DNA from 3 places in the Arthrobacter sp. UYEF36 genome. Region 1 is predicted to be linked to each of the others. Evidence: riboswitches for the same ligand, from Rfam matches in the RefSeq annotation. Region 1 holds a riboswitch; each other region holds the start of a gene.

What was found. Region 1 has a riboswitch for S-adenosylmethionine ahead of ABIB29_RS14920 (DUF1737 domain-containing protein). Riboswitches for the same ligand answer to the same signal wherever they lie in the genome.
Region 2: it holds a riboswitch for S-adenosylmethionine, as region 1 does, so the genes downstream of both, ABIB29_RS02790 (aminotransferase class V-fold PLP-dependent enzyme) here and ABIB29_RS14920 (DUF1737 domain-containing protein) in region 1, are expected to answer to the same signal.
Region 3: it holds a riboswitch for S-adenosylmethionine, as region 1 does, so the genes downstream of both, ABIB29_RS19235 (bifunctional o-acetylhomoserine/o-acetylserine sulfhydrylase) here and ABIB29_RS14920 (DUF1737 domain-containing protein) in region 1, are expected to answer to the same signal.

The regions. Positions count from the first base shown of each region.
Region 1 is NZ_JBEPOX010000010.1:58,782-69,061, forward strand. It holds gene ABIB29_RS14900 (UDP-N-acetylglucosamine 1-carboxyvinyltransferase) at 1-1,214, shown strand, start outside; gene ABIB29_RS14905 (glutamate--cysteine ligase 2) at 1,328-2,515, shown strand; gene ABIB29_RS14910 (O-succinylhomoserine sulfhydrylase) at 2,538-3,746, opposite strand; gene ABIB29_RS14915 (rhodanese-like domain-containing protein) at 3,747-4,166, opposite strand; gene ABIB29_RS14920 (DUF1737 domain-containing protein) at 4,163-4,390, opposite strand; SAM riboswitch class IV at 4,489-4,603, opposite strand; gene ABIB29_RS14925 (aminodeoxychorismate lyase) at 4,758-5,720, opposite strand; gene cls (cardiolipin synthase) at 5,866-7,299, shown strand; gene pabB (aminodeoxychorismate synthase component I) at 7,306-9,354, opposite strand; gene ABIB29_RS14940 (low molecular weight protein-tyrosine-phosphatase) at 9,351-9,932, opposite strand; gene ABIB29_RS14945 (S1C family serine protease) at 10,084-10,280, shown strand, end outside.
Region 2 is NZ_JBEPOX010000001.1:576,558-586,837, forward strand. It holds gene ftsE (cell division ATP-binding protein FtsE) at 1-9, shown strand, start outside; gene ftsX (permease-like cell division protein FtsX) at 6-920, shown strand; gene ABIB29_RS02740 (peptidoglycan DD-metalloendopeptidase family protein) at 955-2,367, shown strand; gene smpB (SsrA-binding protein SmpB) at 2,476-2,946, shown strand; RNA gene ssrA (transfer-messenger RNA) at 3,077-3,445, shown strand; gene ABIB29_RS02755 (CatB-related O-acetyltransferase) at 3,616-4,404, shown strand; gene ABIB29_RS02760 (hypothetical protein) at 4,525-4,659, opposite strand; gene ABIB29_RS02765 (hypothetical protein) at 4,708-5,079, opposite strand; gene ABIB29_RS02770 (fluoride efflux transporter FluC) at 5,157-5,531, opposite strand; gene ABIB29_RS02775 (fluoride efflux transporter FluC) at 5,528-5,986, opposite strand; gene ABIB29_RS02780 (metal-dependent transcriptional regulator) at 6,016-6,729, opposite strand; gene ABIB29_RS02785 (class I SAM-dependent methyltransferase) at 6,766-7,524, opposite strand; gene ABIB29_RS02790 (aminotransferase class V-fold PLP-dependent enzyme) at 7,630-9,102, opposite strand; SAM riboswitch class IV at 9,137-9,250, opposite strand; gene hisN (histidinol-phosphatase) at 9,358-10,170, opposite strand; gene rsgA (ribosome small subunit-dependent GTPase A) at 10,267-10,280, opposite strand, start outside.
Region 3 is NZ_JBEPOX010000018.1:112-10,391, reverse strand. It holds gene gatB (Asp-tRNA(Asn)/Glu-tRNA(Gln) amidotransferase subunit GatB) at 1-361, shown strand, start outside; gene ABIB29_RS19275 (LysR family transcriptional regulator) at 365-1,273, opposite strand; gene tdh (L-threonine 3-dehydrogenase) at 1,435-2,481, shown strand; gene ABIB29_RS19265 (glycine C-acetyltransferase) at 2,533-3,741, shown strand; gene ABIB29_RS19260 (NAD(P)/FAD-dependent oxidoreductase) at 3,827-4,951, shown strand; gene hutI (imidazolonepropionase) at 4,963-6,168, shown strand; gene ABIB29_RS19250 (histidine phosphatase family protein) at 6,203-6,883, opposite strand; gene ABIB29_RS19245 (CPBP family intramembrane glutamic endopeptidase) at 6,948-7,730, shown strand; gene ABIB29_RS19240 (VOC family protein) at 7,917-8,555, opposite strand; SAM riboswitch class IV at 8,760-8,875, shown strand; gene ABIB29_RS19235 (bifunctional o-acetylhomoserine/o-acetylserine sulfhydrylase) at 8,940-10,256, shown strand.

The DNA of each region.
Region 1 (10,280 bases):
TGATCAACCGCGGCACCACCACCCTGCGGCGGCTCGCCCGGATCGAAGAGGTCAACCGGATCGTCGAGGTGCTGACCAGCATCGGCGTCGAATGCACCTGGCTCAACGCCAACGACCTGCAGATCCGCCGCCCGGCCGTGCTGGACCTCGACTCGATGGACGTCGAGGCGGCCCGCCGGACCCGCAGCGTCATCATGTTGCTGGGCCCGCTCCTGGACGAATCCAGCGAATACCGGCTGCCCTACGCCGGCGGCTGCGACCTCGGCACCCGCACCGTGCAGCCGCACATGCAGGCGCTGCGCCAGTTCGGCCTCAGCGTCGACGCCAGCGCCGGCTTCTACGCCGTGCAGGCGCCGCCGTCGGACGGGCACGACCGCTCTTTCGTGCTCAGCGAACGCGGCGACACCGTCACCGAAAACGCCATCATGGCCGCCGCGCACCGCAGCGGCACCACCGTGATCCGCAACGCCAGCCCCAACTACATGGTGCAGGATCTCTGCTTCTACCTGCAGATGCTCGGCGTCGGGATCGAGGGCGTGGGAACCACCACGCTGAAGATCGCCGGGGTGCCCGCCGTCGACGCCGACATCGAATACTTCCCGTCCGAGGACCCGATCGAGGCGATGAGCCTGATCACCGCGGGCATCGTCACGAACTCGGAAGTGACCATCCGGCGCGTCCCGATCGAATTCATGGAAATCGAACTCGCGACGCTGGAACAGATGGGCCAGCGGCTGGAGGTCTCCGGCGAGTACCTCGCCCGGAACGGGCGCACCCGGCTGGTGGACGTCACCACCAGGACCTCTGAACTGCGCGCCCCCGAGGACAAGATCCACCCCATGCCGTTCCCCGGGCTGAACATCGACAACCTGCCGTTCTTCGCGGTCATCGCCGCGAATGCCCAGGGCCAGACGATGATCCACGACTGGGTCTATGACAACCGGGCGATCTACCTGACCGAGCTGAACAAGCTCGGCGCCCAGGTGCAGCTGCTGGACCCGCACCGGATCTACGTCAACGGACCCACCAAATGGCGTGCGGCCGAGGTGGGCTGCCCGCCGGCACTCCGCCCCGCGGCCTGCCTGCTGCTGGCGATGCTGGCCGCCCGCGGCGTCTCGGAACTGCGCAACATTTACGTGATCGAGCGCGGCTACGAGGACCTGGCCGAGCGGCTCAACACCATCGGCGCGAAGATCGAGTACTTCCAAGACTGAACACCCCCAGCAACGCGGGGTCAGATCGCGCCCATTGGGAGGCCCTGCATGGGCGCGGAGTGACCTCGCGTTGTCCTAGAGCGTTTCGGCGGATCGTGTCGCACAATAGAGACATGCGCACCTTCGGCGTGGAGGAAGAACTGCTGATAGTCGACCCGGAAACGGGGATGCTGCTGGCCCTCGCCGACGTCATGCTGCCCAGCCTGGTCCCACCGAAGCAGGACGCCGGTCCGGTCGACCCGGCACGGCTGCATGACATCGGCGAGGGCACCGATTTCAGCTATGAACTCAAACTGGAGCAGATCGAAACCCAGACGCGGCCGTGCCTGGACTACACCGAACTGCTCCGGCAGCTCAACCAGGGCCGGGCCAACGCGGACCGCGCCGCCCGGGTGCACGGCGGCCGCGTCGCCGCCCTCGCCACCTCGCCGCACGGCTCCGCCACTCACCTGACGCCGAATCAGCGCTATCGGACCATGCAGCAGCGCTTCGGGCTCACGGTCCGGAACCAGCTGACCTGCGGCCTGCACGTCCACACCTTTGTGGAGTCGCCGGAGGAAGGCGTGGCCGTGATGGACCGGATCCGCGACAAGCTCGCCGTGCTGATCGCCCTCAGCGCGAACTCCCCGTACTGGAACGGCGCAGAGACAGGGTTCGAAAGCTACCGCACCCAGGCGTGGAACCGCTGGCCGGGGTCGGGTCCCACGATGATCTTCGGCAGCCTGCCGGTCTACCGGCGGCTGGTGACCCGGCTGGTGGAAAGCAACGTCCTGATGGACGAGGGAATGGTCTATTTCGACGCGCGGCTGTGCCGGAATCATCCGACCGTGGAGATCCGGGTCGCCGATGTCTGCCTGCGCGCCGAGGACGCGGCGCTGATCGCCGTGCTGGTGCGCGCGCTCGTGGAGTCGGCGTCCCGGGAATGGAACGACGGCGTCGATCCCGCCCCGGTGCCGACGCTGCTGTTGCGGATGGCGGCCTGGCAGGCCAGCAACTGCGGACTGCGCGGGCAGCTGCTGGACTTTGGGACCTTCACCCCGGCCCCGGCCGCGGAGGTGGTCCACGCACTGGTGGATTTCGTCGCACCGGTGCTGGCGGAACAGGGCGAGCTGGAGCTGGTGCGGGCGGGCGTCGGCCGGATCCTGGCGGAGGGCACCGGGTCGCAGCTGCAGCGGGAGCCTTACCACGCAGGCGGCCTGGCCGCTGTCGTCGAACGTGCGGTCGAGGTGACGACGCGGGGAACTGTCACCGGGGACCCTGTGGACGAGGACTCATCCCTGCGGTGGGTCCGCCGCGGCTGACCCACCGCGGGCCGGAACAGTCTTAGACCTGCTTGAGCGCCTGGCCGAGGTCGCGGGTCAGGTCCTCAAGGTCCTCAAGGCCCACTGAGAGGCGCACCACACCGTCACTGAGCCCGATCGCCGCCCGCCCCCCGGGCCCCATGGCGCGGTGCGTTGTGGTGGCCGGGTGGGTGATCAGGGACTTCGAATCGCCCAGGTTGTTGGAGATGTCGATAATCCGCAGCGCATCCAGCAGAGCGAACGCGGCCTCTTTCGCCGAACGACCGGCGGACGGGGAGAGTTCGAAGGTCAGAACGGTGCCGCCGGCTTTCATCTGCCGGGCAGCCAGATCGTACTGCGGATGGGACGGCAGCAGCGGGTACTTGACCCAGCTGACCGCGGGCTGCTGTTCCAGCCATTCGGCCAGCCGCAGCGCGGAGGCGGAGGAGTGGTTCACCCGCAGGGACATGGTCTCCAGCCCCTTGGTCAGCACCCAGGCGTTGAAGGCGGAGAGCGCCGGGCCGGTGTGGCGCATGAGCTGCTTGACCGGGCCCTCGATGAATTCCTTGGTGCCCAGGATCGCCCCGCCGAGCACCCGGCCCTGGCCGTCGATGTGTTTGGTTCCGGAATACACGATCACATCGGCGCCGAGCTCCCCGCAGCGCTGCAGCAGGGGGGTGGCGAAGACATTGTCCACGACGACCGTCGCCCCGGCGGCGTGCGCCAGCCCGCTCACGGCGGCGATGTCCACGATTTCCTGCATCGGGTTCGACGGCGACTCGAAGAAGACCGCCGTCGTGGGCTCCGACAGCGCCGACCGCCACTGCTCCAGGTCCGGGCCGTCCACGAAGACCGTCTCGACGCCCCAGCGGGGAAGGATTTCGTTGAGGATCACGAAGCAGGATCCGAACAGCGAACGGGCCGCGACCACCCGGTCGCCGGCGGCCAGCAGGGCGCCGAGGGCAGTGAAGACCGCGGACATGCCTGAGGCGGTCGCGAAGCAGGCCTCGGTGCCTTCGAGCAGCCGGAGCCGTTCCTGGAAAGTGGCCACCGAGGGGTTGCCGTAGCGGGAGTAAACGAAGCGCTCGTCCTCGCCGGTGAAGGCGCGCTCCGCGGCGGCTGCGGATTCGTAGACGAAGCCGGAGTTCAGGAAGACCGGTTCGGACGTTTCCTGGAAGCCGGTGCGGTCGAGTCCGCCGCGGACGGCCTGGGTGTCGGCGCTCCAGCCGGCGGCATCAGGGTTGAAGGTCACTTAGTGCTCTCCGAGGTTGGTGGGCAGGCCGCGGTTCTTCCAGCCGTTGACAGTCCGCTCGCCGTGGCGGTCCGGTTCGCCTTCGAAGCCCTCAAGAACGTTGTAGGAGACGAAACCGGCGTCCGTCGCGGCAATCGCCGCGGCAACGGACCGGGCGCCCGAACGGCAAAGGAAGACCAGCTCGGTGCCTTCGCCCCCGGGAGCCTGCAGTTTCAGCTGCTCAACGAACTGCGAATTGGGGATGCCGCCGGCCAGGTTCCACTGGATGAAGAGCGGGTCGTTCCGCTTGCTGCCCGCGGACGCGGTGTCGGGGATGCCGATGTGGGCCCATTCGCCCTCGGTGCGGACGTCCACCAGGATGGCGCCGTCCTCCAGCTTGGCCCAGGCCTCCTGCGGGCTGAGGTCCCCGGCGTAGCTCACGCGTGGCCCCCGCCGTCGAACTCAAGGTCATCCACGGCGTTGGCGACGGCGGCATCGGCGCTGGCGATCGCCGCCGGCAGCACGACGGCCTGCGCCACGATGACGCTGCTGCCGTTGAAGGTGGCGGTCGCGCTGCCGTGCAGCACGTAGCCCTCGGCGAGGGCGGCCGAGACGCGCTCGCAGAAGGCGCGGTCATCGGGGCCGGTGAACAGGCGGTAGGCCAGTTTTTCCTCGGCGGCACCGGGGACTGCGGGGGACGGGGCGGGTGCTGTCCCGGGGACAGCGGGGGCGGACGCGTCAGGCACGACGGATCTCCTTCTTTCTTTCACGCTTGCAGCTCGAATGGTCGATATGCCGAGTATTCACCTGAGGCACCCCGCCGCGAAAGGGAGGGTTGCCGACCGGCCAGTCAGGGCTTGGCGCCGGTTCTCATTACTCACCAAAAAACGTAACACCTGCGACGCCGGCCCGCACCGCCGCCGTCGTCATGTTAAGTAACGCTCCTCCCAGCAACGCGGGGTCAGATACGGCCCATCCGGCGGCCCCGCATGGGCGCTAGGTGACCCCGCGTTGCTTTGGAGGCGGGGAGGACTACTCGATCGTGGCGTAGAGCGCGTTGAGCTCTGCGGTGAGTTGCCGGCGCAGCTCGGGGGTGCCGATTTCCTTGCCGTCGATGCGGTTGACGGGCGCCAGCAGCCGGATGCTGGAGATCAGCCAGACGGCGTCGGCGTCGTACAGGTCGCGGGGCTCCAGCGGGCCGTAGCCCAGCTCCCAGCCGGCGGCCTTGGCCGCGATGAACAGGGCACCCTGCGACGTGCCGGGCAGGATCCCGCTGTCCAGCTGGGGCGTGATCAGCCGCCGGACGGTGCGGACCCCGCCGGCGCCGTCGTCGGAGGTCTCCAGGTGCGCGAGCAACACGGTCGACGTCGGACCCTCCAGCACACGGCCGTCCGCGGAGGTGAAAATAACGTCGTCCGCACCCTGGGCATGCGCGTAGCGGAGCGCGGCCATGTTGACGGCGTAGGACAGAGTCTTGGCGCCCATGAGCAGCCACGGGGCCCGTTCCCCGATGTCGCTGTCGTAGCCGCGGTCCAGCAGGATGACGTCGACGCCGGTCTCGCGCTGGCGCCTCCCGGCGGACCCGGGGGCGGAGGCCTGGACCCAGCAGGTGGGCGTGCCCGCGCCTTCGACGCCGCGGGTCACGAGGAGCTTGACCACAAGCTCGTCGTCCTCGACGGTCCCGGCGCCCGGCACGTGCTGGCGCCGGAATTCGCCGATCGCCGTCGCGATGGCCCGGCGCCAGGTTTCCTCCGCCGGGATGTCCAGCTCCAGCAGCCGGGCCGACCCGGCCAGCCGGTCCAGGTGCGCCTGGAGCTTGCGGGGCTGCCCGCCCACCGCAAGCAGCGACTCGAAAACCCCGTCGCCGCGGGTGGCGCCCTGGTCCGTCGCCATCAGCTGCGGCCGGGTGGCATCGGCCAGCCGGCCGCCGTCGAATGCCGGATCCAGGAAGACCAGCACCGGGACAGGGGCGGGAGCGGCAGCAGGAGAAGTCATGGCTTCAGCTTAGTGCGGCTCACTGCGGCGGGCTGCGGGATAGGATTTGACCGTTGCCCGTTCCGGAACTGTCCCGCGGGTCTGGAACTTGAGGGGTTCGTCTGTGTTGTGGCCATTTTCCCTGACGGAAACTCTCCCGTCCTGGATGATTTTGATCCTGACCGTGGTTGACCTCGCCATCCGGGTCCTGGCCCTCGGCATCATCCCCGGAAACCGCCGTCCCACTACGGCTATGGCCTGGCTCCTGATCATCTTCTTCGTTCCGGCCGTCGGCCTGGTCCTCTTCCTGCTCTTCGGCAACTTCCGGCTCTCCCGCAAGCGCCGGGCGCAACAGGACGCCGTGAACACCCGGGTACGCGCCGGGGCCTCCGATCTGGCGATGGTGGAAAGCCGCTACGAGGGCCCGGAATGGGTGTCCTCGGCGGCGGAACTGAACAAGACGCTGGGCTCGCTGCCGATGGTGGACGGCAACCACGTGGAGCTCCTGCCCGGCTACCCGGACTCGATCAAGGCGATGGCGGCTGCCGTCCGGGAGGCGAAGTCGTTCGTCAACGCCGAGTTCTACATCCTGAGCTCGGACCACGTCACGGATGAGCTGTTGACCGAGATGGAGGCGGCGGCCGAACGCGGTGTCGAAGTCCGCGTCCTGTTCGACCACCTGGGGACCCTGCGCATCCAGGGCTACAGCAAGCTGATCGCCCGGCTCAAGGCCAGCAAGATCCGCTGGCGGCCCATGCTTCCGCTGCGGCCCGTGCACGGGCAATGGCGGCGGCCGGACCTGCGCAACCACCGCAAGATCATGGTGATCGACGGTGAGATCGCCTTTACCGGGTCGCAGAACCTGATCGAGCCCTCCTACAACAACTCCCGGCACCGCAAGATCGGCCGCGAGTGGGTCGAGCTGATGGCCTGCCTGCGCGGACCGATCGTCACCACGCTGAACGTCGTCTTCGCCACCGACTGGCTCAGTGAAACCGACGAATCCCTCGAGGGCCAGCTCGCGCACCGGCCCGAACTGCACGCCGGGAACGTCACCGCCCAGGTGGTGCCCAGCGGCCCCGGCTTCATCACTGAAAACAACCTGCGGCTCTTCAACACGCTGATTTACTCGGCGCAGCGCAAGATCTCGATCTGCAGCCCGTACTTCGTCCCCGATGATTCGCTGCTGTATGCGGTGACGACGGCGGCGCAGCGCGGGGTCGACGTCGAACTCTTCGTCTCCGAAAAGGGCGACCAGTTCCTGGTCCACCACGCCCAGCAGTCCTACTATGAGGCGCTGCTGGAAGCCGGGGTGCGGATTTACCTGTACAAGGCCCCGTTCGTGCTGCACGCCAAGCACTTCACCATCGACAACGAGGTGGCCGTGCTGGGCTCCAGCAACATGGATATGCGCTCCTTCTCGCTGAACCTTGAGGTCTCGGTGATGCTTCTGGGTGAGGACATCGTGCAGCGGATCAGCGCCGTCGAGGACACGTACCGGGACATTTCGCGCGAGTTGACGCTCCAGGACTGGATGAAGCGGCCGATGGGGGTCAAATACGTGGACAACGTCGCCCGGCTGACGGCGACCTTGCAGTAACCGGCATCAGCCGGGCGGGAACTCCGCGCCGAGCGCCGAGAGCACCCCGAAGGCTTTGGTGCGGATCTCCTCGTACTCCTCCTGCGGCGAGGAATCGGCGGTGATCGCCCCGCCGACGCCGAGGCTGAGCCCGGTGCCGCCCCCTGCCTGCTCGGTGAGGACGAGGGTGCGGATCGCGACCGCCAGGTCGGTCGCGCCGTTGAGCGAAAAATAGCCGATCGCGCCGGAGTACACCCCCCGGGGAGCGCCTTCGAGCCGGTCCAGGATGGCCATGGTGCTGACCTTGGGGGCGCCGGTCATGGAACCGGCCGGGAAGCAGGCCGCGACGGCTTCGGCCCGGGGCATCCCGGGCTTGAGCCGGGCATCGATGGTGCTCACCATCTGGTGGACCGTGGCGTAGCTTTCGATCGCGCAGAGCCGGCTGACCGACACCGAACCGGGCACCGCGAAATGGCTGAGGTCGTTGCGTAGCAGGTCCACAATCATGATGTTCTCGGCGCGGTCCTTCGGGGAGGACTCCAGGTCGTGGCGCAGCAGCGCGTCCCGTGCGGGGTCCGCGTCCCGGTGCCGGGTGCCCTTGATCGGCTCCGCGCGCATCCCGCCGTCGGCCGTGATCCGCAGGAAACGCTCCGGCGAGGTGCTCGCCACGGTGAGGTCCCCGAACCGCAGGTAGCTCGCGAACGGGGCGGGATTCCTGCGGCGCAGCGCCAGGTAGGCCTGCCGCGGGTCCAGGAAGCCGGCCGGCAGTTCCGCTGCCAGGGCGGTGGTCAGGCAGACCTCGTACGTGTTGCCTTCGGCGATCTCGTGCTGGGCCAGGGTGATTTTGGATTTATAGGCGGCTTCCGAATCCCGGGCGGCGAAGTCCGGGGCATGGCCGGGGGCGGATGGCTCGACGGCGCCGCTGCCGCCGGCTCCCGCCGGCACGGATGCTGCCGCGGTGGCCGCGTGGGCGGCCTCCAGCCAGTCGCCGGCGTCCGCGGTGTCCAGGGCCAGCAGCCAGACCGTGCCTTCAACATGGTCCAGCACCACCGCGCGGCCGGCAAAGAGCAGGCTGGCGTCGGGGGATTCGGCCGAGACGTCGCTGCCGCCGGTCTCACGTTTGAGTTCGTAGCCGAGGTAGCCCAGCCAGCCCAGGGTGAAATCGCAGGGGTAGTCATCCGGGGCGCGGAGGTCACTGCGGCCCCAGACCCCGTCGAGCCAGCGGAAGAACGGCCCCTCGGTCCTGACGCTGGCGTTACCGACGCTCACCCGGGTGGTGCCCGAGTTGTGCCGGACCGACTGGCCGAACGGGCCGCCGTCGTCCGCCAGGATGCTGAAGCGGCTGCGTTCCGCCGCGGCGCTGGCGTCCGGCGCGAGGGACGAGTCGAGCCAGACGGCGTTGGCTGAGCGGCCGAAGAGGGATTCGAACAGCCGGGCCGGGTCCGGCACGGCGTCGATCCGTTCGGCCCGGAGCTCGAGGCCGCGGCGGGCACCCACTTCGGGGAGGAGCGCCGGGGCCAGCGCCGGCAGGTATTGGAGGGCCTGCAGCACTTCCGCGGGAGCGGCGCCGTCAGCAAGGTTGAGCACCCGAATATCGGCGTGGGCGGGAACGTCGTCCTTGGAAAGCCAGGCCTGCTCCTGGGCGGCCCACTCATCCCAGTAGGGTTCGTAGCTTTCACCGTCGCGGGCCAGGGCCCTGCTGCGCCGGTCATGTTCGGGCGAATCCGCCCAGATGGCCGCGGCCAGGAAAGGACGGGCGGCCTCCGCGGCGGCCCCTACCCCCTCCACCAGGACAATTTCGGCGGGCTGGGTGGTGCGGGTGTCGCCGTCGTAGTGCGCGTTCCAGTCCCAGCTGACCCATTCGGCCGGATCGCCGCGGTGCAGCGGGGCCAGGACAGTCGAGACATAGCGTTCAATGCCTGCCGCGAGGCCGTTCCAGCCGGGGTAGATGTCCTCAAGATGGAAGAGGGAAACCTTGTGGTGCTCGCGGAGCCGTGCCGCCAGTTCGATCGACAGGGTGGTCTTGCCTGCGCCGGATCGTCCGTCGATGGCGATGATGACGGGTGCGGGACTCATGAAATAGAGCGTACCGGCTGCCCTGCATTGGGTTGATCACTGCCGGGTTGTTGCCCGTCCGGCCGTCGACGCCGGGCGAGCTCGGCCCGGACGTGCGCCACGATCCCGGGAAGCGCGGCGTGGATCAGGTTCCAGGTCAGGTCGAAGTCCGCGTGCCCGCCGTACCAGGGGTCTTCGATGCCCTGGTCCAGGGGGTCCTTGCCCGCGACGGCCGGGTCAAAGCTGCGCAGCATGCGGATCTTGGACAGCGACTCGCGGTCCGGTGCCGTCTGCTGCAGCCAGCCGAAATGGTCCACATCCAGGGCCAGGATGAGTTCGCGGTGCCGGAACCAGTCCGCCTCCCATTCGCGGGCCACGTGACGGTCCGAAGAGATGCTGTGGGCGTTGAGCTTGCGGGCGGCCCGCGGGTCAATCGGGCGGCCCACCTCATAGGCCGTGGTCCCGGCCGAGTCCACGACGGCGCCGGACAGGCCTTCGGCGGCGATGGCCTCCGCCAGCATCAGCTCGGCCATCGGGGACCGGCAGATGTTTCCGGTGCAGACCGCGATGATCCGGTACTGGCTCGACGTTGGGGTCATAGTGCAAGCATGAAGGATGCGGGTCCGCTTGGCTAGTTTCCGGGCATCGGATATTACAGATTTTGTCACACTGGTATCTCATGCTGTCACGATGAGTGCGGCGGGGCCTTTGCCCCTACCCGTCCAGGTGCGGACGGGGGAGCATGTCCCCATGACGCTGGGAACAAATGTGCCACCTCCGGTTTCTGCGGTAACTGCGGCGGCGCCTCGTTCGGCGGAAGCCCCGGACACTGTGTTGCGGACCCGGCGGTACGTGTTCGGTTTCTTCCCGCTGCTGGCGATGCTGATGGTGACCGCGCTCGTGGGGGCGGGGGCCGCATTGCTCGTGGCGCGTGCCACCGGCTGGGG
Region 2 (10,280 bases), on a different contig from region 1:
CAGCTGTGAGGCTCCAATTCGTCCTCGCCGAAATCGGCAGCGGCCTGCGCCGCAACCTCTCCATGGTGGTCTCGGTCATCCTGGTGACGTTCGTGTCCCTGACCTTTGTCGGCGCCGCCGGCATGCTGCAACTGCAGATCAACCAGATGAAGGGCTACTGGTACGACAAAGTCCAGGTCGCCATCTTCCTCTGCAGTGACGGTTCGACGGCGGCCGGCTGCGCCACCGGCCCCGCCACCCCGGAACAGCAGGACAACCTGGGCAAGCTGCTGGAATCGCCCGCGGTGGCCCAGTACGTCAACGACTTCCAGTTCGAGTCCAAGGACGACGCTTACAAGCACTTCAAGGAACAGTTCTCCAATTCCCCGATTGTCGACTCGGTGACGCCGGATCAGCTTCCGGCCTCCTTCCGGATCAACATGAAGGACCCGGAGAAGTACCAGATCATCAGCGAGACGTTCTCCTCGCAGGCCGGCGTCGAAACCGTGATCGACCAGCGCCAGCTCCTGGAACGGCTCTTCTCGGTCATGAACGCCGCGTCGCTCGTGGCCGTCAGCGTCGCCGGCGTCATGATCGTCTGTGCCATCCTGCTGATCGCCACCACGATCCGGCTTTCGGCCTTCAGCCGGCGGCGGGAGACCGGGATCATGCGCCTGGTCGGGGCGTCGAAGATGGTGATTCAGCTGCCGTTCATCCTGGAAGGCGTGATTGCCGCCGTGATCGGCGCGGCGCTGGCCTCGGCAACGCTGTGGGCCGTGGCGCACTTCTTCCTGGGCGGGTACCTGTCCCAGCAGTATCCGGATACCGCCTTTATCTCCGCAGCGCAGACGCTGATTCTGGCGCCGGCCCTGATTGGCCTCGGAGTCCTGCTGGCAGGAGTATCATCACTCCTGACCCTCCGGCGATACTTGAGGGTTTAGCGTGCACAACGAAAAGGGAAAGCCCATGACACGGATGCACCGACCCGCACCGCAGCCGGTTTCGACCAGGCTCCCGGTGGCCGGCCGCCGCAGCCGCATCGTCGGCGCCGCACTGGCGCTGGTCCTGGCAGCCAGCCTGGGTGCCCCGACCCCGGTGGCGTTTGCCGACACCCTCGAGGACCAGCAGGCCGCTCTCCGCGAGGAAGCGGCCCGGGTCCAGCATTCCCTCGAATTCGTGGATTCCCGGATCGCGCAGGCCGCCGCGGACCTCGTCCTGTACCAGGGCCAGCTCCCTGGCGCGCAGCAGGCGCTGCTGGAGGCCCAAGGCCGCGTGGCCAGTGCCGTCAAGGAGGCCGAGGCCCTCGCCGCCCGCGTGGACCTGGCGCAGCAGAACAAGGCAAAGATCACCCAGCAGCTCGAGACGGACAAGCAGAAAATCGCCGACACCAAAAAGCTGATCGGGCAGATCGCCACCCAGGCCTACAAGTCCGGCGGCGTGCCCTCCAACCTTTCGCTGTTCTTCGGCTCGAACAACGGCGGCAGCCTCACGGACACCATCGACCTGGCCGACCAGGCGATGCGCAGCCAGAACTCCGCGATGGACAAGCTCACCCAGCAGAGCGCCACCAACGTCAACTCCCAGGCCAGGCTCGAAGCGGTGGAAGCCGAAATTACGGACCTCAAGGCCAAAGCCGACGCCGCCCTGGCCCGGGAACAGGCCGCGCGTGATGAGGCCGAGGCCAAAAAAGCCCAGGTGGACCAGCTCATTTCCGACACCTCCCGGCTCGACGCCGAACTCCAGGCTGCCAAGCCCGCCATCCAGACCCAGATCGCCCAAGTCAAGGCACAGCAGGACGCTGTCGCGGCGGACATCGTCGAGCGCGACCGCAAGCTGCGCGAGGCCTGGGAAGCCGAACAGCGCCGGATCGCCGAGGCGGCCGCGGCAGCCGCCGCGGCGGCCGCCCGGGCCGCTGGACAGGTCAAGCCCCCGGCGCCGTACGTCCCCGCCCCGCCCGGAAACCCGTCGGCGTTCGGGCTTCGGCACCCCTTCAACGGCGTGCGGATCAGTTCCGGCTTCGGCTGGCGCGTTACTCCGCCAGGCACCACCGACTTCTACGGCCAGGGCGGCTACATGCACACCGGAATCGACTTCGCCGCGGCCTGCGGCACGCCGGTCTACGCAGCGGCGGCTGGCAACGTTTTCTCAGCCGGCTGGGCCAACGACGGCGGCGGCAACAATGTGAAGATCTCGCACGGCGTCGTCCAGGGAAACTCGCTGACCACCGTCTACTACCACAACGTCAGTGTGACGGTTTCCCCCGGACAACAGGTCAGCCAGGGACAGCTGATCGCCTATTCGGGAACCACCGGTAACTCCACTGGCTGCCATTCGCACTTCGAGACCTGGCTCAACGGCCGGGCCGTGGACCCGATGAACCTGCTCTGATCCGCCCGGAGCGGAAGGCCCGCGGCTGGGCTGCGGCTCTGCCGTAAACTGGAACAAGCCCGCGCCGCCCCGGCAGCGGGCCCACCCATCGATCCAAGGAGTTCTACCGTGCCGAAAGAAAGTGGCCGTAAGGTAGTGGCCACCAACCGTAAGGCCCGGCACGACTATACGATCCTCGACACCTACGAGGCCGGGATCGCGCTTATGGGCACCGAGGTGAAGTCCCTCCGTGAGGGCCACGCGTCCATGGTTGACGGCTTCTGCACCTTCTACAACGACGAGCTGTGGATGGAGGGCATCCACATCCCCGAGTACCACCAGGGGAGCTGGACCAACCACGCCGCGCGCCGCCGTCGGAAGCTGCTGCTGCACCGCGACGAACTCACCAAGATCTCGCACAAGATCCGCGAATCAGGCTTCACGATCGTCCCGCTCCAGCTGTACTTCCTGGACGGCCGGGCGAAAGTGGAGATCGGCGTCGCCCGCGGCAAGAAGGAATACGACAAGCGCCAGACCCTGCGCGAGCAACAGGACAAGCGCGAGGCCCTGCGTGTCATGCGCGAGCGGAACCGGCGCTAGGGAACAACGTCCGAAACCCGCGGGAATGATTCCGCGGGGACGTGCGTTATGCTAATAGTCCGGGAAGGAACGGCGCGGAAACCGCAACAGCGGTTCGGCACCAGACCTGATCGGTTTGATAAAAAAATACGGGGATGATCGGTTTCGACGATGTTAGTCGCGACAGGTGAAGCGGGCCGAGGATGCAGAATTATCTCGTAAACGCTGTCTGCAAACCAATAAGTGCCGAATCAAAACGCACTGACTTCGCTCTCGCTGCCTAAGCAGTAAGACAGTCCGTCAGCCCGAGGTTGCTATTGCCCCGGATCCTGGCGTCATTTAAATAGCCACTGCTGTTTACCCCCGTCATCGGGGTGAACGGGACTCTTTGATGACTGGGCCCGGATCAGCCAGCTGTTTGCAGCATGGCTGGGGCCGAGAAAATCCGACGCAAACTGCGCCCGGAGAAGCCCTGACAACACGACATCGGACGGGGGTTCAATTCCCCCCATCTCCACCCAAGAAAACCCCTAGATCCGTGTGATCTAGGGGTTTTCTTTTGCCTGTTGCCGCGGACCCCGATTTGGTTTAAACACGAAACGGGCGGGCTGGGGGAGTTGGTGCATTCGTTGACCACGTGCAGCGAGACTTGATGGGACCATCCCGTCAGGCTCAACGTACGATCTAGGGATGCAGACTCGATTTACGGTCACGCCCGAACTCACAGCGGAACTCTTCGATAAGACGATTCTTCTCCGGCGCGACAGCCCGGCGCCGAAGGGCGGAACATACGGCTGGCTCACTGAGGGCGCCGAGATTACGTTGTTTAGCGAAGTCGTCATCGAGCAGAATGTCGGGCTCTACGGAGGCGCGTACATGCCCATGATCGGCGGACGGCGCGCATCCGGGTTGGCTTCCGTCGGTGCGTTCACCTACTCGTACTCCGGGCTGCCTGACGGTGCGAGCGTCGGACGATACTGCTCCATCTCCGGCGGCCTCCGGTTCATCGATTCAAGCCACCCGCTCGAGCTACTGACCACTTCCGCTCTCACATTCCGCCCCGGAAACCACCTCTTCCGCGAGTTCGTCACCGAAGCGATCACGGAGCATGCGGCCGGATACTCGACCACACCGGACAAGCCATACCCCCGCATCGGAAATGACGTCTGGATTGGCTCTAACGTCACCCTGGCGATGGGAATCAAAATCGGGACGGGCGCAGTTGTCGCGACGAACAGCACCGTCACCAGGGACGTTCCCCCCTACGCGATCGTAGGCGGCAACCCCGCTCAGGTCATCAAATACCGTTTCGACGAAGCCACCATTGAACGACTGCTGTGCAGCCGTTGGTGGAGTTACGATCCGCGTCAGGTATTCCACTCGCTTGGAACAGACTTCACGGAACTGCTGGAAGGCATCGATGCGGGGGACCTCAGCCCCTACCAGTTCGCTGAGGTCACCTTGCCCGCGTTGTCCTAGCTGCTCGGAGTCACGCCGGGAACGAACCCTGGGGCTAGGAAGCAGCGTTCCACACAAGAGGCCGGAAGCGTCAGCTTCCGGCCTCTTGTTTTGCCTGCACGGCCCGGCTGGCGGCCGTGCTCAGCGCTTTTTGATGTGGGCAACAGGGTCCGCGTGCGTTTCCGCGACGTTCTTGGACTTCTTCTCAGCCCGTTTTTCCTTGATGGTTTTCACCGGCTTCTTTGCCGTGCTCCGGTGCGGGGTCTTGTCAGGCATGTGGGCGCTCCCTAACAGCAGGGGGCCGGGATGCCCCCTGGTATTAAGTTACGCCTCGGGCACCGCAACGTCTACGATGCCGACGAAGCGGCTGCCCACACCCTCATACTCGCTGCGGACCAGCCCGGCAGCCGCACCGGGGATCTCGGACGGAGCGTGGTGGGCGCAGCACACGTAGGTGAAGTCCGGCCACCACTTCTTCGGCCGGGCCGCCTCGGAGAACCCGCACACCGCGCAGGTCAGCTGGACCCAGATGGGGCGCTTGCCGGTGCGGTTGGCCTTGGACTGCACGAGCCAGGCCGGCGGATTGTCCAGGAGGTCGCCGAGCTCGGCGTCGGTCAGCCGGGGCGGGATGCCGTGACGGTGGGCCATTTCCAGCGGAATGTCGAGGATCTGGGCTGCTTCACGTCGGGTAACCATCCTTCAACGATACGGGATGGGACGGTCCCCGAATCGCCGTCAGGACGCCGGAGTAAGGCTCGTCACAGCCCCGTGAGTCACAGCCCTGTGAGGGCCAGGCCGAGGGCTGCCGCCGCAAGTCCGGCGACCAGATTCGCGGCAACGTTGAGGGCGGCGGCGCGGTAGCGCGTCTCGCTGACCAGCCGCACCGTGGCGGTGGTCCAGGAACTGAAGGTGGTGAGACCTCCGGCGAGCCCCGCGGAGAGGCCGGACTGCCACTCGGCCCCGAGCCCCAGCTGGCCCGTGATCCCCAGGGCGGCGCCGATGATGAAGGAGCCGGCCACGTTGACGGTGAGGGTCGCCCAGGGCCAGTGCGGATGGCGCCCCGGGTGGTGCGCAAACCAGGAGTCGACGCCGAAGCGCAACAGGGCGCCGGCGACGCCGAAGACTCCCACCAGCATGGCGGTGATCATGAGGCTCCGCCGCTCAGGTCGGCCAGCGCCTTGCCCGTTTTCCAGCCGCCGGCCGCGGCGCCGAGGCCCAGGACCAGTGACAGGCCCAGGTAGGCCAGCCAGCTGGCATGGAAGCCGCCACGGAACTGCTGGTCGATGGCGAACACCACGGCCGAAAAGGTGGTGAAGGAACCCAGCAGTCCGGGGCCGAGCCCGGCGCGCAGCCAGAAGGCGGTCTTCGGCCGGGCGATCCAGACCGTGGTGAGGGCCGCGAGGACAAAGCTGCCGACGACGTTGATCACCAGAGTGGTCCAGGGGATGGAGCCCGCTGTCTCGGGGAACACGAGCCCGGCACCGTAGCGCAGTTCCGTGCCGATCAGCCCGCCGACGGCGACGGCCGCCCACGCACGCCAGCCCGGCACCCCGGGACGTGCCGAAGCAACCGCCGCTGCGGGAAACTTCGCTGCGCGCTTCATGCCGCGGCTCCGGTCAGCGCATCTCTCATTCAGGGCCGCTTGAGGCTGCAGCCGGGATGGCCGGACTCGCTGTGGACCCAGAGGGCGGAGGCGACTTCCTCGGCGAGGTCGAACTCGTGCCGGGCCGCACCGGATCCGATCCGCACCACCAGGGCGCCGCCGAACGGCTTGCGGCCCACGACCTCCACCTCCGCGTCCAGATCAATCGCCTCGGCGGAAAGGTAGCGCAGCAATTCAGGGTTCTCGTCGCTGATGCGGGTGATCCGGCCCTTGTGCCCGTCATCGAGATCGCTCATCCGGTGGGCAGCGGGCATCAGGACGGAACCGTCCGCGGCCGGGATCGGATCGCCGTGCGGGTCCCGCACCGGGTTCCCGAGCTTTGCTGCCATCCGGTCGATAAAAGTGTCCGAGACGGCGTGCTCCAGGAGCTCGGCCTCGTCGTGGACCTCGTCCCAGCGATAGCCGAGCTCACGGACCAGGAAGGTTTCGATGAGCCGGTGCCGCCGGACCATGGACAACGCCAGCCGGACGCCGTCGGCCGTCAGCGTGATGGCACTGTAGGGCTGGTGGTCCACGAGGCCCTGGTCCTTGAGCTTGCGCACCATTTCGGAGACCGAGGAGTTGGCGACGCCGAGCCGTTGGGCCAGCTGGGTGGAGGTGATGGGCTTGTCCTGCCACTCCGTAAAGGAGTAGATGACCTTGACGTAGTCCTCGATCGAGGAGGAGGGCAGACTGGTCTTCACAGTTTCCAGCCTACCGTCAGGCGGCGCCGGAGACGGTCAGGCCCGGACGGCCCGCCAGCTCTGCGTCAGGTAGGGGAGCGGAAGGACTTCGCCGGGGTGGTGGCCAAGGTGCCCGTGCAGGTACCAGTCGAGGTTGCCCAGGACCTTGGCCCGGGTCGTTTCGCTGGCGGCCAGGTAGTAGCTGCGGGACTTCGTCAGCTCCATGATGTCGGCGGTCCGCACCGGATCTTCCCAGCGGGTGAGGTGGCTCTCCAGTCCCGTGAATTCCGGGCCAAGGGGCGGTGTGAAGTGCGGTTTGTGCACATCGCCGGCGTGCATGATGCGCGAGAGGCGGTGCACCCAGGGAACGGACGTGTCCAGCTGGTTCCAGATCAGCCCCAGCACCCCGTGGGGGCGGAGGATCCGTGCGATCTCCGTGCTGGCCAGGAGCGGATCGCACCAGTGCCAGGCCTGGGCGACGGTGACGAGGTCGAACGCCCCCGCGGGCAGCCCGGTGTGCTCGGCGGTACCCTCGACGGCGGTGACGCCCGGAAGCGTCCGGCGCAGCTGTTCCAGCATGTCGGCGGACGGGTCCACCGCGACCGTGTGCAGGCCGCGCACGGCCAGCAGCGCGGTGAACTTCCCGGTTCCGGCGCCGAGGTCCGCGGCGTCCCTGGCGCCCCGGGGGACCAGCCAGTCAGCCGAGTCGTCGGGGTACCCGGGACGGACGCGTTCATATTGTTCCCCGCCGTCCTGGAAACTCTGCCCCAGCTCCTGGCGCCGTTCCTGATGCAGTTTGGGTCCGCCGCGTGCCACGTGCGATCTCCTTCGGCAGGTCCGGATGGTACCTTTCGAATTTACCGCACGCGGCAGGGTCGGTGATTCCCGGCCGGGACAGCGGACTCCCCGGCGGGGGAGCTGTCAGTCCTGCGTGCAGGGGGCAGCGCCGGCGGTGCCGGGCGTGTTGGGGGCCCAGTGCGGGTAGCTGCGGGTGTCGTTGGACGGCACCCAGCGTCCGGCGTCCACGACATAGTCCCAGCCGAGGCCGGTCCGGCGCAGTTCCTGGAGGGCGGCGAGAAGGCGCTGGGCGTCCTCCAGCCGGGACCCCACACCGAAACTGGCCCGCAGCGAGCCCGAAGGGAGCCCGAGCCGCCGGAGCAGTGGGTGCGCGCAGAAGCGGCCGTCGCGCAGCCCGATGCCGTGTTCGGCCGACAGGTACGCAGCAACCAGTCCCGCGTCGTAGCCTTCCACCGAGAAGTTGACGACGCCGATCGTGCCGGTGCCGGTACCGGCGGCGTTGCCCGGCCCGGCGCCCGCCGGAGAGCCGAAGGAGGCACTGTCCGAGAAGATTTGGTGGACCGTCACACCGTCAATCCGGCTAAGGCCCTCGACGAGGAAGGACCGGATGGCGTTTTCGTGCGCGTGCCACTGGTCCACGTCCAGATCGGCGATCACCTGGGTGGCCCGGGCCAGGGCCGCGGCGCCGAGGACGTTGGGGGAGCCGCCTTCATGCCGGGCCGGGCCGGTGGTCCAGCTGACGCTGTCAATCCTGGCGTCCTGCACGGCTCCGCCGCCGGCCAGATGCGGGGTGCCGGCGTCGAGCCAGTCGGGCCGGCCGATCAGAACCCCGGCGCCGAACGGTGCGTAGAGCTTGTGCCCGGAGAAGGCGAGGTAGTCGACGTCGTCCGCGGCGATGTCGATCCGCCGGTGGGGTGCCAGCTGGGCGGCGTCCACGACGATCCTGGCGCCGTAGTCGTGGGCCAGGGCGGCCAGGGCCCGGATCGGCAGGATCTCGCCGGTGACGTTGGAGGCGCCGGTCACGGCGAGCAGGCTGACGCCGCCGTGGGCGAGTTCCGCGCGGAGCAGTTCCAGCGTGGCGGCGAGGGTGGGGGCAGCGATGACGCTGCGGTGCGGGACGCGCTGCCACGGCAGCAGGTTGGCGTGGTGCTCGATGTCGAGGTACAGCACCTCGCCGGTGTGCACACCGTCGACGGCGGGCAGGCAGCCGGCCAGCAGGTTCAGGGAATCGGTGGTGTTCCGGGTGAAGATCACCGCATCGTCCGGCCGGCCGCCCACGAATTCCCGGACAATGGTGCGGGCGTTCTCGTAGACCGAGGTGCTGATCTGCGAGGCGTAGCCGGCGCCGCGGTGGACGCTGGCGTAGTAAGGCAGGATCTCGTTGAGGTAGGCCGAGACCACGGACAGGGCAGGGGCCGAGGCGCCGTAGTCCAGGTTGGCGTAGCGGACGTGGCCGCCTTGGATGAGCGGTGCCTGGATCTCGGCGCCGGTCACGGCGGCCAGCGGCCGTCGGGCAACGGCGAACCGCGCATCGGGACGGGCCGGGCTGGCGCCGGTCTGAAAGTCAGGGGTGGCAGGAATGGTGGCAGTCGTCATGGGACCTCGCTCGAAAAGGACCCCACACACCGGGGATCCGCGCTTGCCGGGTCCGTTCCGGACCGGCCAGGTCGTCACCCGGGGCACCCCACCGCGAATGGAGGGTTGCCGGCCAGCAAACCGGGGTTTAGCGCTGGCACTCGTGACCTGCTCCGAGCCTAGGACATGCCTGCCGCCGCAGAAAAGGCGGGGCATGAATGTGAAGTGCTTTGTTACGCGATGCCGCCGGAAACTGCAGAACGCCGCCGGAAAAGTCTAGAGCAGGTCGTCCAGGCCCGGGTTGAGGCGCTTGAGAACCTCCGAGTGCAGGATGGAGTTGGTGGCGAGGGCGTTGCCGCCGAACGGGCCGTCTTCGCCTTCGAGGGAGGTGAAGCGTCCCCCGGCCTCCGTGACGATCGGGACCAGCGCGGCCATGTCGTAGAGGTTCAGTTCGGGCTCGCTGGCGATGTCGACGGCACCTTCGGCCACGAGGCAGTAGGACCAGAAGTCGCCGTACGCGCGGGTGCGCCAGACCTTCTCGGTGAGGTCAAGGAACTCGTCGAGGTTGCCGCGCTGCTTCCAGCCGCCCAGGCTGGAATAGGACAGGGAGGCGTCCGAGAGCTTGGAGACGTTGGAGACTTTCAGCCGGGTGGCGGCAGCCAGCGAACGGCCCATATAGGCGCCGGCGCCCTTGGCGGCCCACCAGCGCTTGCCCAGCGCCGGGGCGCTGACGACGCCGACGACCGGCTCGCCCTCGTCGACGAGGGCAATCAGCGTGGCCCAGACCGGCACGCCGCGGACGAAGTTCTTGGTCCCGTCAATCGGGTCGATGATCCACCGGCGGGAGCCATGGCCGGAACTGCCAAACTCCTCGCCGAGGACGGCGTCGCGCGGACGGGAGCGGGAGAGTTGGCCGCGGATGGCCTCCTCGACCGATTTGTCGGCGTCGGTTACCGGCGTCAGGTCCGGCTTCGTCTCAATCCGAAGGTCGAGTGCCTTGAAGCGGCTCATGGTCTGGGAATCTACGGAATCTGCCAGTACATGGGCAAGGCGCAGGTCATCGTTGTAGCTCGAAGCGGGTTGACTCATGGTTCCAAACTACCGCCAAAGCGGGCTGCGGGGCGGGAGGCCACGGGCCTGCGCCGCCGGATGCGGCCGGGCACGGGGCGGCTGACGGCCGGGGAGCTAGGAGACGGTGC
Region 3 (10,280 bases), on a different contig from region 1:
CGATCCCGGCCAGCTCGGCGTTGCACCGGCGACCATCGTGGAACTGAATGCGATGGTTGAAGACGGCAAGATCAACAACAAGATGGCCACCGAGGTCCTCGACGGCGTGCTCGCCGGCGAAGGCACCCCGGCGGAGATCGTGGCGAAGCGCGGCCTCGCTGTGGTCTCCGACGACGGACCCCTGCTCGAAGCCATCGACGCGGCCCTGGCCGCGCAGCCCGACGTCGCGGACAAGATCCGCGGCGGCAAGGTCCAGGCGATCGGCGCAATCGTCGGCGGCGTTATGAAGGCGACCCGCGGCCAGGCCGACGCCGGACGCGTCCGAGAGCTGATCCTGAAGCGCCTCGGCGTCGAAGGCTAAACCTTAGCCATCCACTAAATCGGTCATGATGGTCTGCAGTGCTTCGCAGACCATCATGACCGATGTGCGTTTAAGGTTCTCCGGGCGGGCCAGGATGTCGATCCGGCGCCGGGTGCTGATGCCCTCGAGCGGCCTCAGCACAATGTCCGGGTTCAGCACCGGCCGCGCCGTGAACCGGGGCAACAGCCCGATCACGCTCCCGGTCGCCACCAGCGCCGCCACCGTGGAGTAGTCGTTGATCCGGTGGACGATGTTCAGTTCCCGGCTCGAGACGGCCGCGACGGCGGAGAGCACGTCCGCCGGGGAGTAGCCGGTGCGGCTGGTCACCCAGGGCTCCCCGACGACGTCGTCCGCCGTGACCGCCCGCTGGCCTGCCAGCCGGTGCCCGGACGGCAGGGCGACGTCCAGCGGCTCGTGCGCGAGCGGAATCACCGCTACGCGTTCCCCGGGCCAGCGCGGGCTGTGGTCCATCCGGTGCGCGAGCACCAGATCATAGCGGGCCGTCAGCGCGGGGAAGTCCTGCTGGGCCACGTCCTCGTCGGAGAGCAGGATCCGCGGCTGCCCCGGCCCGGCCAGCAGCCGGGCGAGCGGGGCGAACAAGGCCTGCCCCGCGCTGTGGAACCCGCTGAGCGTCACCGCCGCCACCGGGGAGCCGTGGTAGGCGCCGATCGCCGTCCGTGCGTCCGCCATGGCGCTGACGACGGCGGCGCCGGCGTCCGCGAGGACCTGCCCGGCCTCGGTCAGGACCAGGTTCCGGCCCTCCTTGCGGGTCAGCGGCACCTGCACGGATTTCTGCAGGGCGGCCAGCTGCTGCGACACCGCCGAGGGCGTGACGAGCAGGGTTTCGGCGACGGCTTTTACACTTCCGAGGGCCCCGAGTTCGCGGAGCATCTCCAGCTGGTGGATTTCCATGCCGATCAGTCTATGCACAAGGAATAGCTAAATCGTCGATTGAGAAAATTCCGGTTGTGCTAACGCTTTGCAGCGGCTCTAATGGGGTGAGTTGTCCCACACCGGCTGTTCCACGCAGCGGATCCCCACGTGCCTGAGGAATGGCACAGTTAGGAAGGCCCATGAAGGCTCTCTACAAGGCCGGCGCCCACGCAGGATTCGAACTCGTGGACCGTCCAGAACCGGGAACCGGCCCGGGTGACGTCAAGATCCGCGTCATGACCACCGGCATCTGCGGCACCGACCTGCACATCCAGTCGTGGGACGCGTGGGCGCAGGGCATCATCAACGCCCCCCTGATCGCCGGCCACGAGTTCTACGGAGAGGTCGTCGGGACCGGCGAGGACGTCCTGGACGTCAAAGTCGGCGACCGCGTCTCCGGCGAGGGCCACATCGTCTGCGGCATCTGCCGCAACTGCCGCGCCGGCCGCAAGCAGATGTGCATCAACACCGTCAGCGTCGGCGTCCAGCGCGACGGCGCCTTCGCCGAGTACGTCGTGATCCCCGAAACCAACGTGTGGGTCCACCAGGACCCCTCCGTAACGCCGGAACTCGGCGCCATCTTCGACCCCTTTGGCAACGCCGTCCACACCGCGCTCAGCTTCCCCCTCGTCGGCGAGGACGTGCTGATCACCGGCGCCGGTCCCATCGGACTGATGGCGATCGCCGTCGCCCGCCACGCCGGCGCCCGCAAGATCGCCATCACCGACGTCTCTGCCCCGCGGCTGGAACTGGCCCGGGCCCTCGGCGTCGACCTCGCGATCGACGTCTCCAGGATGCGCGTCAAGGACGCCCAGCGCGAACTGGGCATGCGCGAGGGCTTCGACATCGGTATGGAAATGTCGGGACACCCCACGGCCCTGCCTGAGATGATCGACAACATGAACCACGGCGGCCGGATCGCGATGCTGGGACTGCCCAGCCAGTCGATCGACATCGACTGGGGCAAAGTGGTCACGCATATGCTGACCATGAAGGGCATCTACGGCCGCGAAATGTTCGAGACCTGGTACGCCATGAGCGCCATGCTGTCCTCCAACCCGGTCCTGCACGCCAACATCTCCGCCGTCGTGACGGACACCCTTCCCGCCACCGACTGGGAAAAAGGCTTCGAAATCGCCCGCGCCGGCGTGGGCGGCAAAGTGGTCCTCGACTGGACCTGCTTCTAAAACCCGCCGCCCGATCCGGCCCACCGACCCACCAGCTGAGGAGCACAACCCATGTATTCAGCCATCAAGGACCAGTTGCAGCACGAACTGGACGAGATCCGCAGCGCCGGCCTGTTCAAGACCGAGCGGCACATCGACTCGCCCCAGGCCAACCACATCAAAGCCGGGCAGATCGGCGAGGGAAGCGCGGACGTGCTGAACTTCTGCGCCAACAACTACCTGGGCCTCGCAGACCACCCGGAGATCATTGCCGCCGCCAAGACCGCGATGGACGACCGCGGCTTCGGCATGGCCAGCGTGCGCTTCATCTGCGGCACCCAGGACCTGCACCTGGCCCTGGAGGAACGCGTCTCGAAGTTCCTGGGCACCGAGGACACCATCCTGTTCTCCAGCTGCTTCGACGCCAACGGCGGCGTGTTCGAATCGCTCTTCGGCCCGGAAGACGCCGTCATCTCCGATGCCCTGAACCACGCGTCGATCATCGACGGCATCCGGCTCTGCAAGGCCCAGCGCTTCCGCTACGCCAACCAGGACATGGCGGACCTCGAATCCAAGCTGATCGAGGCCACGACGCAGGAGAACCCGGCCCGCCGCAAGATCATCGTCACGGACGGCGTCTTCTCGATGGACGGCTTCCTCGCCCCGCTGGAAGCGATCTGCGACCTCGCGGAAAAATACGACGCCATGGTCATGGTGGACGACTCCCACGCCGTCGGCTTTATGGGCGCCAGCGGTGCGGGCACCCCGGAACACGCCGGCGTCCCGGACCGCGTGGACATCTACACCGGCACCTTCGGCAAGGCCCTGGGCGGCGCCTCCGGCGGCTACGTCTCCGGCCGCCGCGAAGTCGTCGCGATGCTCCGCCAGAAGGCCCGCCCCTACCTGTTCTCCAACTCGCTGGCCCCGGCCATCGTCGCGGCGACGCTCAAGGCACTGGACCTCGTGGAGAGCTCCGGCGAACTGCGCAGCAAGCTCTTCGCCAACGCCGCGCTGTTCCGGAGCCGGATGTCCGAGGAGGGCTTCGAGCTGCTCCCGGGGGAGCACGCCATTGTTCCGGTCATGTTCGGCGACGCCGTGATGGCCGCCAAGGTGGCGGACGCCATGCTGCACCACGGCGTTTTCGTCACGGCGTTCAGCTACCCGGTGGTGCCCAAGGGCGCGGCCCGGATCCGCGTCCAGCTCTCCGCCGCGCACAGCGCCGACGACGTGGAGTCCTGCGTGCAGGCCTTCGTGCGCAGCCGCGCCGCCGTCGCCGGCTGAACAGGACTTCACCGGAAATAAGCAGAAACGGGGTTGCGGCGCCATAAACGGCGCCGCAACCGCTTCCGTCTGCAAGGATGGACCCATGTCAGCTAATTACGATGTCGTGATTGTCGGCGGCGGTATCGCCGGCCTGTCCCTTGCCTCAGCCCTGGCCGGAAAATGCAGCGTCGCGCTGGTGGAAGCCGAGCAGACGCTGGCGTACCACACCTCGGCCCGCTCAGCCCGGCAGCTGATCCCCAGCTACGGCCCGCCTGCGGTGCAGGAGCTCACCCTCCGCACCCTCGAACTGATCGCGGCCCAGGACGCGAACCGGCCGGAACCGGTGCTCTCACCGCGCAGCTTTCTGCTGATCGGCGACGACGCCACCGTCCGGGAGCAGGCCAGCGGCCACATGCGGCCGATCACCCACGCCGAAGCCCTGGAACTCTGCCCGGCCCTGCTCCCGGACTCCTTCTCCGCCGCCGGCCTGGACACCGGCTCCTTCGCCTGCAACGCGCCCCTGCTGCTCGAGGACCACCGCCGGCATGCCGAAGCCAACGGGGTGGACATCATCACCGGCGCCCGCGTCCACTCGGCCCAGCGCCTCGGCTCCGGCTGGCAACTCGGTGCCGGGCAGGAGGGCTTCCAGGCCGGCGTCGTCGTGAACGCCGCCGGCGCCTGGGCCGACGAGCTGGCCGTGCTCAGCGGCGTCGAGAAAGTCCAGCTGCAGCCGTACCGGCGCACCGCGGCGATCGTCGACGTCGAGCACCCCCTCCCGGAAGGCAGCCCCATGGTGGCCGCCGCAGACGACTCCTTCTACTTCCGCCGCGACGGGGAGCAGGTCCTGATCTCGCCTTCGGAACACGAACCGAGCGGACCCGAGGACGCGCAGCCGCACCCGGGGGACGTCGAGGCGCTCATCGCCCGGCTCAACGCCCTCACCACCCTCGGCATCCGCGGCGTCCGCCAGGTCTGGACGGGGTTGCGGACGGAAGCGGCCGACGGCGTCCCGGTCGTGGGGTTCGACGCCGAAGCCCCCGGATTCTTCTGGCTCGCCGGCCAGGGCGGCTACGGCTTCCAGACTTCCTCCGGCATCGCCGAACTGGCTGCCGGGCTGATCCTTGCCGGCCAGGGCACCGGCTCTGCCGCAGGCAGCAACACAGCCACGGGTCCGGCATCCCGGACAGCGGAGGCGCTGGCTGCGACGCGCTGGTCCATCCGGCGCTGAACAATGGACTCATGAGCACCCTGATCACCAACATCGCCGAGCTGATGACCCAGGACCCGGACCACCGGGTCCTGACGGGAGCGGCCGTGGTGATCGAGGGTGAACGGATCGCCTGGCTGGGGCAGGCGGCGGACGCGCCGGCCGCCGACATCTCAGTCGACGCCGGCGGCCGGGCCCTGCTGCCGGGCTGGGTCGATTCGCACACCCACCTGATCTTCGCCGGGGACCGGACCGCCGAGTTCGAGGCCCGGATGGCAGGGGAGAGCTACAGCGCCGGCGGGATCGCCGTGACCACCGGCGCCACCCGGAACACCAGCGACTTCGACCTCACCCGGCTCGCCCTGGGCCGGGTGGCCGAGGCCGTCTCGCAGGGCACCACCTACCTCGAAACCAAAACCGGCTACGGCCTGGACATCGACAACGAAGCCCGCAGCGCCCGGATCGCCTCCACTGTGGCGGACGAGGTCACCTACCTCGGCGCCCACCTTGTTCCGGCCGGCATGGACGCCGAGGAGTACACGGACCTGGTTTGCGGCGCCATGCTCTCCGCCGTCCGGCCGTTCGTGCGCTGGGCCGATGTCTTCTGCGAGCGGGGCGCCTTCACCGAGGACCAGTCCCGGCGCGTGCTCCAGGCCGGCCGGGACGCCGGGCTGGGCCTGCGGGTGCACGGCAACCAGCTCGGCGAAGGACCCGGCGTGCGGCTCGCGCTGGAATTCGGTGCGGCCAGCGTGGACCACGTGAACTACCTGTCCGCCGACGACCTCGACGCCCTCGCGGCCAGCTGGTCCGGCTGGGACGGGGCGGCTGGAGGACGGGGCACGGTGGCGACGTGCCTGCCGGCCTGCGATCTGTCCACCCGCCAGCCGCTGGCGCCGGGCCGGGAACTGCTCGACGCCGGCGTGCAGCTCGCCCTGGCCTCCAACTGCAACCCGGGCACCTCCTATACGAGCTCGATGGCGTTCTGCGTCACCACCGCCGTGCTCCAGATGGGCCTCAGCGTGCATGAGGCCGTGCGCGCCGCGACCTACGGCGGCGCACTGGCCCTCGGCCGGGAGTCCGGGAACGACGCCGACGGCGAACGCGCCGTCGGCTCCCTCGCCGTTGGCCACCGCGCGGACCTGCACCTGCTGAACGCGCCGTCCGCCACCCACCTGGCCTACCGGCCGGGCATGCCGCTGACCCACGCCGTCTGGCGCGCGGGGGTCCGCGCCCGCTAGGTGATCGCCCGGGTCCCGGAATAACCCCAGGCTGCTAGAAGAACATCGGCGGGGCGTCCAGCACCGTCTCATCGACACGCCGCGCCTCCCACTGGCTGAACGGCTTGTCCAGCTCGTACTTGCCCTTCCCGGTGCGGTACAGGGTGCGGACCTCGGCGTTGTCCGGATTGTTGAGGGACTCGAAATACTCCACGGACCAGTGGAACCAGCGCATGCAGAACAGCCGCATGGTGAGCCCGTGGGTGACGAACAGGGCGTTGGGGGCGTAGCTGGGTTTGGACCAGTGCCGGTACAGGGTCTCCATAAAGGAGGAGATCCGGTCGTAGACATCCGAGCCGGACTCGCCTTCCCGGAAGCGGTAGAAGAAGTGGCCGTAGGCGTTCCGGAGCTCCTTCTGGTCCTCGATCTCACCGGCGATCTGGAAGTTGGCCCAGTCCTGCTCCCGCAGCCGCGGCTCCTCGATCACCCGCTCGACCAGCGGGCCGAGGTTGAGCGCCTCGAGGGTCTGGTAGGCCCGCAGGTACGGGGAGACATATACACACACCGGACGGCCGTCCAGCAGCCGCCGGACCTGCTCGCCGGCAGCCCGGGCCTGTTCCACGCCGAGTTCGGTCAGCGGAATCCGGTAATCGGGCACCCGGTTGTAGATCGAGGTGTCGGCGTTGGCGGCGGACTGGCCGTGCCGGATCATGATGATTTTCCCGGGCGCACTCATAAACCCCAGCATAGGCGGCAACGCCGGCAAGGCAGGGCATGCCAAGACCGGGCAAGATAGGAACATGCTCGTTCCCGCCCGCCGCCGCCTGCGGTTAGAAGTCTGGATCGTCCTGGGACTGTCCCTGGGGCAGTCCGCCGTATACTCGGTCGTCCAGTTGCTGGACAAGCTGACCCGGGCGCCGCTGGCGGAGGGGACCTCCACCCTGAACCGTTCGCAAAGCAGCCGCGAATACTTCGATCTCACCTACCAGCTGCTGGATATCTTCTTCGCCCTGGTGCCGGTGGTCCTGGCACTCTATTTCCTCACCGACCACCGGACGTCCGGCCTGTCCGGCGGCAGCAGCCACGGCGTCACGGCGTTCCAGAAACTGGGGCTCAATTTCGCCCGCCCCGGCAGGGACCTGCTGCAGGGGTTCGCCTTGGCGGCGCTGATCGGCATCCCGTCGCTGGGACTTTACGCCGCGGGCCGGGCGCTGGGCATTACGACGGCGATCATCCCCAGTGCGCTGGACTCCTACTGGTGGACCGTGCCGGTACTGGTCCTCTCCGCGATCCGGCACGGGATCGTGGAGGAAGTGATCGTGGTGGGCTACCTGCTGGACCGGCTGGGCAAGTTCGGCTGGAGCCTGCCGCTGGCCATCTTCACCAGTTCCATGCTGCGCGGCAGCTACCACCTCTACCAGGGCTTCGGGCCGTTCATCGGCAACGCCATCATGGGCGTCATCTTCGCGCTGGTCTACACAAAAACGCGCCGCCTGATGCCGCTGGTGGTTGCCCACGCGGTGCTGGACATCGTGGCGTTCGTCGGTTTCAGCCTCTTCGGCCGGTCCATCGGGTTGGGCTGAGCGTCCACAAAGCAACGCGGGGTCACTTCGCGCCCATCCGGAGCCTCCGGACGGGCGCGAAGTGACCCCGCGTTGCCCTTAAAAGTCGGCAGACGCGGGCGGTGAGTTAAAAAGTTATCGGCCGCCATCGGTGGGTGACGTCATTGGCACCCGCTGATGGCGGCCGAAGTGTTGGGCGGTGAAGCGTCAGATGGTGACGGCTCCGGAGGCCGTCTCGAACGTGACGGAGAGGATGCCGGGCGTCCCACGGGGAGCGAGCCAGTTCACGGCCACGTCCTCCAGCGGCTTCTCGACCGGGACACCGAGCCATTCGGTGACACGCTCCGCCGAGCCGGCAATCGTGAGGGCGGACATCTTGACATTGCTCTCGTAGGCCTTCGACGGGTGGAGTTCCGGATCGCCTTCCCACTTGAGCATGTAGGGGACCTGGGGATCGGCGATGAGCCCGAGGATGCCGATCTGCTTCCAGACCAGTTCGCGGCCGTCGGGGAACTTGCGGTTGCCGTTGACGGCGGCGCGGCCGAGCCGTTCCTCGAACGGGGCGAGGTCGGCAACTTCGACGCACCAGCCCATCCAGCCGCCGCCTGCTTCGGAGCGGGCGCGGACGGCCTGGCCGAAAGGGGCCTTGTCGGACGCGGGGTGGTTCAGGACCTCCACGACCTCGAGATACTTGTGTCCCGCGAGCGGGATGATCATGTTGCGGGTCCCGAATCGGGGGTGTACTCCGCCCTTAACGGCTTCGACGCCGAGGGCAGACGCAATTCGTTCGGTGGTGGCAGCGAGGCCATCTTGTTCACAGGCGTAAGAGACGTGATCCATGCGCATGCCCTCATCTTGACACTTTGTGATCCGGCTCTCAGCTTAGGCTCTCCTAACCGTGGTGGGATGTCATTTTTGAGGGCTCCCGGCCGGGCGCGGCCCCGCGTCACGGCGGGGAAGTGGCCGGTCTTTTGCGCCCCGCCGCCCGCGTAACTTCATCTTCGTCACAAAGCTATCCACAGCCCGGAACCGGTTCCTAGACTGGGGTCAGGTCATGAGTGCCAGCGCACAGCCCCGGCTAGCTGGCCGGCAACCCTCGTCACGCGGTGGGGTGCCGCGGGTGAAGACCTGGCCGTCCGGCGCCCGCCGGAGGGCAAGCGCGGCGCCAGTGCAGACCCGGGCCGAGGGGCTCCGGGGCTGTCTGTGCCCGGTCCCCTAAGGAGTGTCCCGATGTCCAGTGCCTGGTCCTTCGAAACCCGCCAGATCCACGCCGGCCAGGAGCCGGACAGCGCCACCGGCGCCCGGTCGCTGCCGATCTACCAGACGACGTCGTTCGTCTTCCCCAGTGCCGAAAGTGCCGCCAACCGCTTCGCCCTCGCCGAACTCGCCCCCATCTACACCCGGATCGGCAACCCCACCCAGGACGCCGTGGAACAGCGGGTGGCCAGCCTGGAAGGCGGACTGGCGGCGCTGCTGCTGAGCTCCGGACAGGCCGCGGAGACCTTCGCCATCCTGAACGTTGCCGAGGCCGGCGACCATGTGGTGGCCAGCCCCAGCCTTTACGGCGGCACCTACAACCTGCTGGCGCACACGCTGAAAAAGTTCGGCATCTCCGTGACCTTCGTGGAGGACCCGGACAACCTGGCCCAGTGGCGCGACGCCGTGCAGCCCAACACCAAGTTGTTCTTTGGCGAAGTGGTCTCCAACCCGCGCCAGGACGTGCTGGATATCGAGGGAATCTCGCAGGTGGCCCATGAGGCCGGGGTCCCGCTGATCGTGGACAACACCCTCTCCACGCCGTACCTCATCCGGCCGATCGAATGGGGAGCGGACATCGTGGTGCACTCCGCCACCAAGTACCTCGGCGGCCACGGGACTGCCATCGCCGGCGTGATCGTGGACTCGGGGAACTTCGACTTCGGCCAGGACCCGGAACGCTTCCCCGGCTTCAACACCCCCGACCCCACCTACAACGGCCTGGTCTACGCACGGGACCTCGGCAAGGACGGCGCCCTTGGCGCCAACCTCTCCTACATCCTCAAGGCGCGCGTCCAGTTGCTGCGCGACCTCGGCTCGGCGGTGTCCCCGTTCAACGCCTTCCTCATCGCCCAGGGCCTCGAGACCCTGAGCCTGCGCGTGGAGCGGCACGTCGCCAACGCCACCAAGGTGGCGGAATGGCTCGAGGCCAGGGACGACGTCGAATCGGTCGCCTATGCCGGGCTGCCGTCCAGCCCCTGGTACGAGCGCGGCCGCAAGTACGGCCCGAAGGGGACCGGCGCCGTCGTCGCCTTCAACATCGCCGGGGGAGCGGAGGCCGGCAAGCGCTTCGTCGACGCCCTCGAACTGCACTCGCACGTGGCCAACATCGGCGACGTGCGCTCGCTGGTCATCCACCCGGCGTCGACCACCCACAGCCAGCTTTCCCCCGAACAGCAGACCGTCGCCGGCGTGAACCCGGGCCTGGTCCGGCTCTCCGTGGGCCTGGAGCACATCGACGACATCCTCGCCGACCTCGACGCCGGATTCCGCGCGGCCAAAACCGCCTGAGCACCGCCGGGGGGGGGGGGGGGG